2 regions of the Oscillibacter sp. GMB15532 genome follow, and region 1 is predicted to be linked to the other one. Evidence: riboswitches for the same ligand, from Rfam matches in the RefSeq annotation. Region 1 holds a riboswitch; the other holds the start of a gene.

Region 1 (4,426 bases):
CCGGAACGCTGTTCCGGCGGAGCCTTTTATCTCTCTTTGCCTATTGGCGTTATACATCGTAAAGCCGCACACAAACTGTGGTTTGATCAATTACAGCGTCGATTGACAGTCCGAAACGCGGCGCATCCATATCCCCCCGCAAGCTAATCATTAAACCCTTCTTCAATCGGCAGTCTAAAACAGCACGCTTATACAACAGCCCCGCAAGCATAGGATTCCCAAAAAACCGCGTCAGGAAAGCTTCTCCTTCAGGGCCTCCCAAAGCTCGATGGATTTAAACCTGAGTGCATAGCCGCTCCCGTCCTCCGTAATGAGCTTTACGTCGTCGTCACTCAGTCCCGCAGACATGGCAGTCTGGGCCAGACTGGTGGTGGAAGCCGTGCAAAGGGGCGGAAACACCACACACCACCAATTGCGCCCCGCGCCCTCTCCGATCAGCACCCGCAGGGCCAGATAATCCCCCGCCGGGAGGGTGAAGTCCTCGTATTCCCGAGTGGGGAAGGTAGTTTCCTCCAGCTCCGCCGTCACGGAATAAGTATACCCTTCCGTGGCAATTTCCTCCGCCGCCAGTGTTTGAAGCTCCGGCAAAGCAGCCCGTAGGGCCTTCTCCGCCGACGCTCGGTCCTCCGACGCCTCCAGAATTTCTGTGGCTCTTTCCAAAAGCCGGTCCCGGACCCGGAGTTTCAAAGCCTGATCCTCCTCCGAATCGGAGTTTGCTAAAATGTGCAGCCGCACCACCCGGTCCGCCAGCTCCTGCTGGCGGTGGAGAGAGGATATCCCCCACACCAGCGCCGCCGCAAGGCCGATGCCCAGCGCGATTTCCAACACGCGGCCCGTCCGGCGGGCGCGCCGCTCCTTCGTCTTCTGCATACCGTTTCCGTCCTTTACCTTCCCGCCAAAAGGCGGGTGATGTACCGGGCAATCGTCCCGTTTGTAAAAGTTTGGACAGAAACGCAAAATTTCATACCTCCGGCACAGGCCTGGTCAAAAAGGTCTGGGGATATACCGTTCTCAGCGCATCAAACGCCCCACGAGCCGCCGCCCCGTCTTCAAACAGGCCGAACACCGTGGGGCCGGAGCCGGTCATCACCGCGCCTGCCGCGCCGAAGTGAAGCAGCCGGGCCTTGATGTCCCCAATCGTCTCCGCCTCATTAGGCGTGAGAACCTCTTCAAACACGTTGACCATTGATTCCGTCATAGCCCGCAGATCTTTTCCCAGCAAAGCGGCGTGCAGAGCCTCGTGGTCAGGATGCGTCTTCAACTTTTCCACCCGTACCCGTCCGAACAGCGCCGGTGTGGGCAGACCGAAGTCCGGTTTGCACACCACGATTTGGCAGGGCGGCATAGACGGCCAGTCTGTCAGCCGCTCTCCCCGCCCCTCCGCCAGGGCGGTTCCGCCCCGGACGCAATAGGGCACGTCACTGCCAATCCGCTCCCCCATGGTTTCCAATTCCCGGTCTGTCATCTCCGGGCGCAGGATCGTCCGCAAAGCGCGCAAAACAGCAGCCGCGTCGGAACTGCCCCCGGCCATGCCCGCCTGCGCGGGAATGCGCTTTTCAATGATGATTTCCGCACCGGGTGTAGCACCGGTTTCATTGAAAAACACTCTGGCGGCCCGGCCCGCCAGATTGTCCTCCCCCTCTGGCAAATCCGTGCCGGGGACACGGACGAGAATCCGCCCGTCCGCCCGCAGGCGCACCGTCAGCGTATCCCCCAAGTCCACGGAAATCATGACCATTTTTAAATCGTGATAACCGTCCGCCCGGCGACGGAGAATATCCAGCGTTAAATTCAACTTCGCCGGGGCAAAAAGAGTTAATTCCTTCATCATGTTTCCTCCACAATCGGCAAATCCACCACGTCCAGTCCCCGCCGCATGGCATATTCAATGGTATAGCGGGTACCCCCGGGGCTGCCGTCGAACATGGCGATCAGCATGGACGCGTGGTCCACCATGTACCGATCCCGGCGCTGCATGCAGCTGGGGCTGTATGCGGCGGAAACCACCGTTTCATAGTCGCACCGGTCAAGCAGCCCCCGATACCGCGCCCGCTCCGCCTCGGACCAGGCGTTCGCCTGCGAGGGACAGGGAATCGCCGCCTCCACCGTCACCTCCGGGTGCCGCTCCTTCAGCGCCAGCACGCACTCGCAGGCATACAAATCGCAGCCCTGCGCCATACCGCACAGAAAGTGGCTGTACCCTTCCGCATAAGCGGCCTCCACGGCATCCAGAAGCCGCTGCTTCAGGGACGCGCAGCGCGGGTCGCTCTCTTCATAGCCCCATGGCAGCTTTCCCGGTCGATGCCCCGTAAAGCAGCAGGCCGACTGTCTTCCCCGCATTCGCGGTTTCCCTCCTTCCGTTCCGTCCCCTTTTGCATAAGGGACTTCCTCCGGCAGGCCGCGCATTTCCCCGGCAGCCGGACTGTATTTTAATCTTCATAGCAGTTTGCACCATTATAGAACAGGCGTTCCTGTTTGTAAAGTCCAATTTTAAAAACCATAAAAAGTCGAAAATTTTCTTTTAGGACATATTTCCCTCTTGCACTTTTTTTGCCGCCGTCGTATACTAATGGGCAGAAAGCAACTGAATACGTGTCTTCAGGGCGGGGTGCGATTCCCCACCGGCGGTATAGTCCGCGACCGGGCATCCATTGGATGTCCGCTGACCCGGTGCAACTCCGGGACCGACAGTGAAGCCTCCTTCAAGGAGGCCCAGTCTGGATGGAAGAAGATCATAGCGGCAGAGCTGCGCCTAGGCGTGCTCCTTTGTTGCTTGTTTCACCTTGGGAAGACTCAGTACTCAAGGTGTTTTCAAGACAATTAAGGGAGTGTGTTTTTTATGTCCCAGCCCGAAACCACCACAGCAGGCCGCACCCATGCAAAATCCCGCACCCACCGGCTCACCGTCACCGCCATGCTCAGCACCGTTGCTCTTGTCCTGATGACCCTGGATTTCTCGGTTCCCCTGATCCCTGCGTTTGTCAAAATGGACGTGTCGGAGCTTCCCGCTCTGCTGGCGGCTTTCAGTCTCGGCCCGTGGTACGGTGTGGCGGTGTGCTTTATTAAAAATGCCCTTCACCTTTTACAAACCTCCACCGGAGGGGTGGGCGAGGCGGCAAATTTTATGATGGGCGCCGTTTTTGTGGGCACCGCAGGCGTTATCTATGATCGCTTCGGCCAACACAAGAGCCGCAGGGGCGCATTGGTCGGCGCGCTGATCGGGGCGGTTGCCATGGCGCTCATTTCGGTACCTCTGAACTACTATTTTACCTATCCCGTCTACGCCAAGTTCATGCCCATTGATGTGATTCTTGGTATGTATCAGGCAATCCGTCCCTCTGTGAACGGGCTTTTGGAATGCCTTGTCACCTTTAACATGCCGTTTACCTTCCTGAAGGGGGTCCTGACCGTGGCACTGTGCTTTTTGATTTACAAGCCTCTGTCTCCCCTTCTGCACAGGTAAGCGCTTTTTCGGCATGGCAGGCGGCTTGCTCCGCCTGCCATCTCCGCTTTTGAAAGGAGCGTTTTCCCTTGAGCAACGAAACTTTGATTCCCCAGACCGAGCCTTCCGGCCCGGAAGAGCTTTCCCCCCCTCCGGAAAAAAAGAGTTCCCGTGCGCGGCTGTGGCTTCAAAAGGTGCTGCATGACGACCGCACCCCCATCCGGCTTCTTTTTATGCTGGGGCCGTGGGTGGCGTATCTGTGCGTGGAGTATCTGAATGAAAACAACCCCTTCACCGCCTTGAATGCCACCCAGCTTCTTTTTTCCGCCTTCTGGTACTATCTCATTTTCTGGGTGTGCCGGATGCTTACGGGGCGGCTCAAGACCGCCGCGGGCGTAGGCGCGGTCTTTTGCTTTTTGCTGGGGGTTGCGAATCATTATGTTTTGAAATTCCGGGGACGCATCATTTTCCCTGTGGATCTGATGACGCTGGGCACTGCCGCCAATGTAGCCACCGGCTATGATTTCAGGCCGGACAAAACCGTCTGGCTGGCAGCGGCCATTCTGGCGGTATATTTGCTGCTGTTGGCTCTGGTCCCTAAGCAAATCAAGGGTCGGCAAAAGCTGCGGCGGGTCACGGCTTTTGGATCCTTGGCTGCCTCCGCCGTCTTTCTATACGCCTTTTTCTGCACACCGCTGCTCCCCAGCGTTGGTATCTGGGCACAGCAGTGGAAGACCCAGCAAAACGGCTTTATGCTGAATTTCATGACTGCTCTGCGGTACAGCTTTGTCTCCGCGCCGGATGGCTATTCTGCAGAGGAGGCCCAAAAGATTGCCGGCGGAACCTTTGCCGGAACCGTAAGCGGAACGGTGTCTGCTGCGCCACCGGAAAATCTGCTGGTGATTATGAACGAGTCCTTTGCGGATATGCAATCCAGCTTTCCCAATCTGGAGCTGACGGAAGACCCCATGCCCTTTCTCCATT
Region 2 (4,426 bases), on a different contig from region 1:
GCGCTGCTGCGCCAGCAGCCGCAGCAGCGGCATGATCACACCGTCCGAGCCGCCTCCGTTATTTCGCAGGTCTACCAGAATTAAGGAATAGCTCCCTGCATCCAGCGCAGACTGAACCTGCTGGCAGAACTGCTTCATTGGCAGAGCCTCATCCTCCGCGCATTTGTTATATTGGATGTAATAGGTGGTGTTATTCAATTCCTTTGCAAAATAGGTCTTTGTTTTGTCATAAACGGTGGCTGCGGAGCCTGTCTGCCAGTCGTTCAGCGTCGCCAGATCCTCAGACCGAAAGGCACTCTGGCTTACCGAGGAAACCGTCAATGTATTAGTTTTTCCCGTGGAGTCCTGCACCTCTATGCGCATGGGCTCGCCTTGCTTGGCAATTCCCAGATACTGATACGGCTCCAGCACATAGCACATCTGCCAATAGGAATACCGCAGCTTCACCAAATTGTCCGCGCTGAGGATGGTTCCGAATCTTTCCAGAACCTGCTCCATGGAATATCCATTGATGGATACAATCTCGGCGCCCAGAAGCTCCTGATGGGCACGGTCTATCGCACGCAGTCTCCATGTTCCATCGTATAATTCCATGTCAAACAGGCAAATGTGAAGATTGTATCCGCTGCTGCCCAAAGACACGTTGGTATGTGAGTCCTTTGCCAGCGCGGCCAGACTTGCGCAATCCAGCGCAAAATCAAAGCTGCTTTCCGTGCTAAGCCGTTGTTCTATCTGGGCTTTCCTCGCTTCAAAAGCGGTCTCCGGCGTGTTGGCAAACAGGTTGGGATGATTGGTTTTTAACGTTGTGTACAAATAGTCAAGATCATCTTGACGGGCGGCTGACTCCGTCTGGTCGACAGCTCCCGCGCCAATGCTCAGCAGCAATGTCGCAATAAAACAGCAAGTCAGGAGTTTAATCCAGACACTTTTCATCGTCTTCATTTAGTTTCTCCAATCATTAATGTGTGATTATATTAATACATTAATGCTCTGGCGGTTAAATGTCAAGGGAAATCTCACATAGCATTATGGTGCTTTTAGTAAAAATTTTCCTATACGCCATAACTTGACAGATATAAGCGCAGGTGCTATGATGCTTTTGAAAATTGAATCAGGATCTTCAGGGCGGGGTGCGATTCCCCACCGGTGGTAAAGCCCACGAGCCGCAAGGCAGGATTCGGTGAAATTCCGAGGCCGACAGTATAGTCTGGATGAAAGAAGATTGTGTTACAGCGGGAGTGATTGCGCCTGCGTACATAAGTATGCTCTGGAATGGTTTCATTCCAGAGTTTTTTGTGTATGCGGGGCTTATTCGCCGTGTCCAGATGCCTTGAACGTTTTGATTCAAGGCATCTTTTTATTTTGGAGGCGGCAATGGAAGACACGCAATTTATGCGCATGGCGTTGGAGTTGGCCCAGCGCGGATGCGGCAGAACCAATCCAAATCCTATCGTGGGCGCGGTCATTGTCAAGGACGGCCGGGTCATCGGACAGGGCTATCATGACCATTACGGTGGCCTTCACGCGGAGCGGGCGGCCCTGCAAAGCTGCACGGAATCGCCCCGGGGGGCGGTACTGTATGTGACGCTGGAGCCCTGCTGCCACTTCGGTCGGCAGCCACCCTGCACGGATGCCATTCTGGAGGCCGGAATCGAGCGGATCGTCGTTGGTTCCTCCGACCCCAATCCCCTTGCTTCCGGCAGGGGAGTAAAGCAACTTCGCTCAGGTGGCGTTCAGGTGGAAACGGGTATTTTACAAGCGGAATGCGACGCGCTGAACCCCATGTTTTTTCACTTCATTCGCGCGGGAACGCCCTACGTCACGATGAAATATGCCATGACGATGGACGGCAAAATCGCCACGCGCACCGGCGTTTCCCGCTGGATTACAGGCGAGGCTGCACGACAGCGTGTCCATGCCGACCGCGGTCGTTACGCCGCCATTATGGCGGGCGTTGGCACTGTGCTGGCGGACGACCCTCTTTTGACCTGTCGGTCGGAGGGCGGGCGCAACCCCCTGCGGGTGATCTGCGACACGCATTTTCGTATCCCGCTGGAAAGTCAAATCGTCCGCACGGCACCATCAGTTCCCACCGTAATTGCGGCTGGAAACGGCAGCAATGAAAAGAAAAAGCAACTGGAAGCTGCGGGCTGCCGGGTATGGGAGCTGCCAACGTCGGCCGGGCATGTGGATTTGCGGGCGCTTATGAAGCGGCTGGGGGATAAAAAAATTGACAGCGTGCTTTTGGAAGGCGGCGGTACCCTGAATTGGGCGGCGCTGGAGGCCGGAATTGTACAAAAGGTGCAGGCCTATATCGCGCCAAAACTATTTGGCGGTGCGGCGAAAACGCCGGTCGGGGGCCTGGGCGCGGCGCTGCCGGAGCAGGCGTTTCTGTTGAAGAATACAAGCGTCACGGCGCTTGGTGAAGATTTTCTGCTGGAAAGCGAGGTGGCTTACGATGTTCACGGGAATTGTTGAGGAGATTGGTACCATCCGTTCCATCCGCAGCGGCAGGCACTCTGCGGTGCTGTGCATTGGCGCCAGGGCGGTGCTGACGGATTTGCGACCCGGCGACAGTGTGGCGGTCAATGGCGTATGCCTGACCGCAACCGCGAAATCGGCGGATTCCTTCACTGCCGACGTAATGCACGAAACGCTTCGGCGCTCCACGCTGGGCGCGCTGACGCCGGACAGCCGGGTCAATCTGGAGCGCGCCATGCCCGCAAGCGGACGCTTCGGGGGGCATATTGTCTCCGGACACATTGACGGCACGGGGACCATCGTTTCTCTCCGGCAGGACGGGATTGCCCTGTGGTTCACCATGCGCGCCGCGCCCGAATTGCTGAGGTTTGTTGTGGAAAAAGGCTCCGTAGCCATCGACGGCATCAGCCTGACCGTGGCGGAGGTGATGGGGGACACGTTTTCCGTCTCCGTGATTCCCCACACGGCCGGCGGGACGATCCTGTCTGAAAAGATACCCGGCAGTGAGGTCAACCTCGAGACCGACATTCTGGGCAAATATGTGGAAAAGCTGCTGCGCTCCGCGCCGCAAGTTGCCCACAAACCTGACATCAGCAGAGAATTTTTATTGAAAAACGGATTTTAGGAGGAAGCATTATGTTTCAGTACAGTACCATCGAAGAGGCGCTGGAGGAACTGCGGCAGGGCCGCATGATCCTCTGCACAGACGACCCCGACCGGGAGAACGAAGGCGATCTCATCTGTGCCGCCCAGTTTGCCACCACCGAAAACGTCAATTTTATGGCGGTACATGCCAAGGGGCTCATCTGCATGCCCATGTCAGCCGCCCACGTCCAGCGGCTTTGCCTGCCCCAAATGGTCACCGACAGCACCGACAACCACCAGACTGCGTTTACCGTCTCAATTGACCATGTCTCCACGACAACCGGTATTTCCGCTGAGGAACGCGCTGTTTCGGCTATGAAGTGCGCGGATACCGGGTCTAAACCGGAGGACTTCCGCCGGCCGGGGCATATGTTTCCGCTTTTGGCAAAGCCCAACGGCGTATTGGAACGCAGCGGCCATACAGAAGCCACAGTCGATCTGCTTCGGCTGGCCGGACTTGTGGAATGTGGCCTTTGCTGTGAGATCATGCGGGAGGATGGAACCATGATGCGCACTGCCGAGTTGCAGAAAAAAGCCACGGAATGGGGGCTGAAAATGATTACCATCCGCGATCTGCAATCGTACCGTAAGCGCTGTGAAAAGCTGGTAGAGCAGGTGGCCGTCACGCATCTGCCCACAAAATTCGGCGATTTTAATGCCTATGGCTATCGCAGCCTGCTCAATGGCGAGCATCATGTAGCGCTGGTCAAGGGCGAGATCGGAGACGGAGAAAATCTGCTCTGCCGAATTCACTCCGAGTGCCTGACGGGCGACTGCTTCGGCTCGTTACGCTGCGACTGCGGCGAGCAGATGGCAGCGGCTATGCGGCAAATCGAGAGCGAGGGCCGCGGCGTGCTGCTCTATATGCGTCAGGAGGGACGCGGCATTGGGCTTTTGAACAAGCTCAAGGCCTATGCCCTTCAGGACGAGGGAATGGATACGCTGGAGGCAAATCTGGCATTGGGCTTTGCAGGTGACCTGCGGGAGTACTATATCGGTGCGCAGATTCTCCGGGATTTGGGCGTTAAAAGTATGCGGCTACTCACCAACAATCCGGACAAAGTCTATCAGCTTTCGGATTTCGGTCTGACAATTACGGAGCGGGTGCCGATTCAGATGCAGGCCACAGCAAACGACCTTTTTTACCTGCGGACCAAGCAAAAACGCATGGGCCACATTTTAAATTATTGAGGAGAATTTTATTATGAAAGCATTTGAAGGAAATCTGGTATCGAACGGGCTGCGCGTGGGCATTGTCGCGGCGCGCTTCAACGAGTTTATCGTATCCAAACTGCTCAGC

The links. A riboswitch is a leader RNA that binds a small molecule or an ion and turns the genes downstream of it on or off. The one in region 1 is predicted to bind FMN.
Region 2: another riboswitch for FMN. It lies ahead of ribD (bifunctional diaminohydroxyphosphoribosylaminopyrimidine deaminase/5-amino-6-(5-phosphoribosylamino)uracil reductase RibD); the one in region 1 lies ahead of ABVS15_RS13180 (ECF transporter S component).

The regions. Positions count from the first base shown of each region.
Region 1 is NZ_JBEVTO010000011.1:74,177-78,602, reverse strand. It holds gene spoIIR (stage II sporulation protein R) at 232-870, opposite strand; gene ispE (4-(cytidine 5'-diphospho)-2-C-methyl-D-erythritol kinase) at 962-1,831, opposite strand; gene ABVS15_RS13185 (SLOG family protein) at 1,828-2,340, opposite strand; FMN riboswitch at 2,591-2,737, shown strand; gene ABVS15_RS13180 (ECF transporter S component) at 2,840-3,463, shown strand; gene ABVS15_RS13175 (LTA synthase family protein) at 3,532-4,426, shown strand, end outside.
Region 2 is NZ_JBEVTO010000010.1:131,138-135,563, forward strand. It holds gene ABVS15_RS12735 (hypothetical protein) at 1-942, opposite strand, end outside; FMN riboswitch at 1,113-1,227, shown strand; gene ribD (bifunctional diaminohydroxyphosphoribosylaminopyrimidine deaminase/5-amino-6-(5-phosphoribosylamino)uracil reductase RibD) at 1,375-2,478, shown strand; gene ABVS15_RS12745 (riboflavin synthase) at 2,459-3,106, shown strand; gene ABVS15_RS12750 (bifunctional 3,4-dihydroxy-2-butanone-4-phosphate synthase/GTP cyclohydrolase II) at 3,118-4,317, shown strand; gene ribE (6,7-dimethyl-8-ribityllumazine synthase) at 4,331-4,426, shown strand, end outside.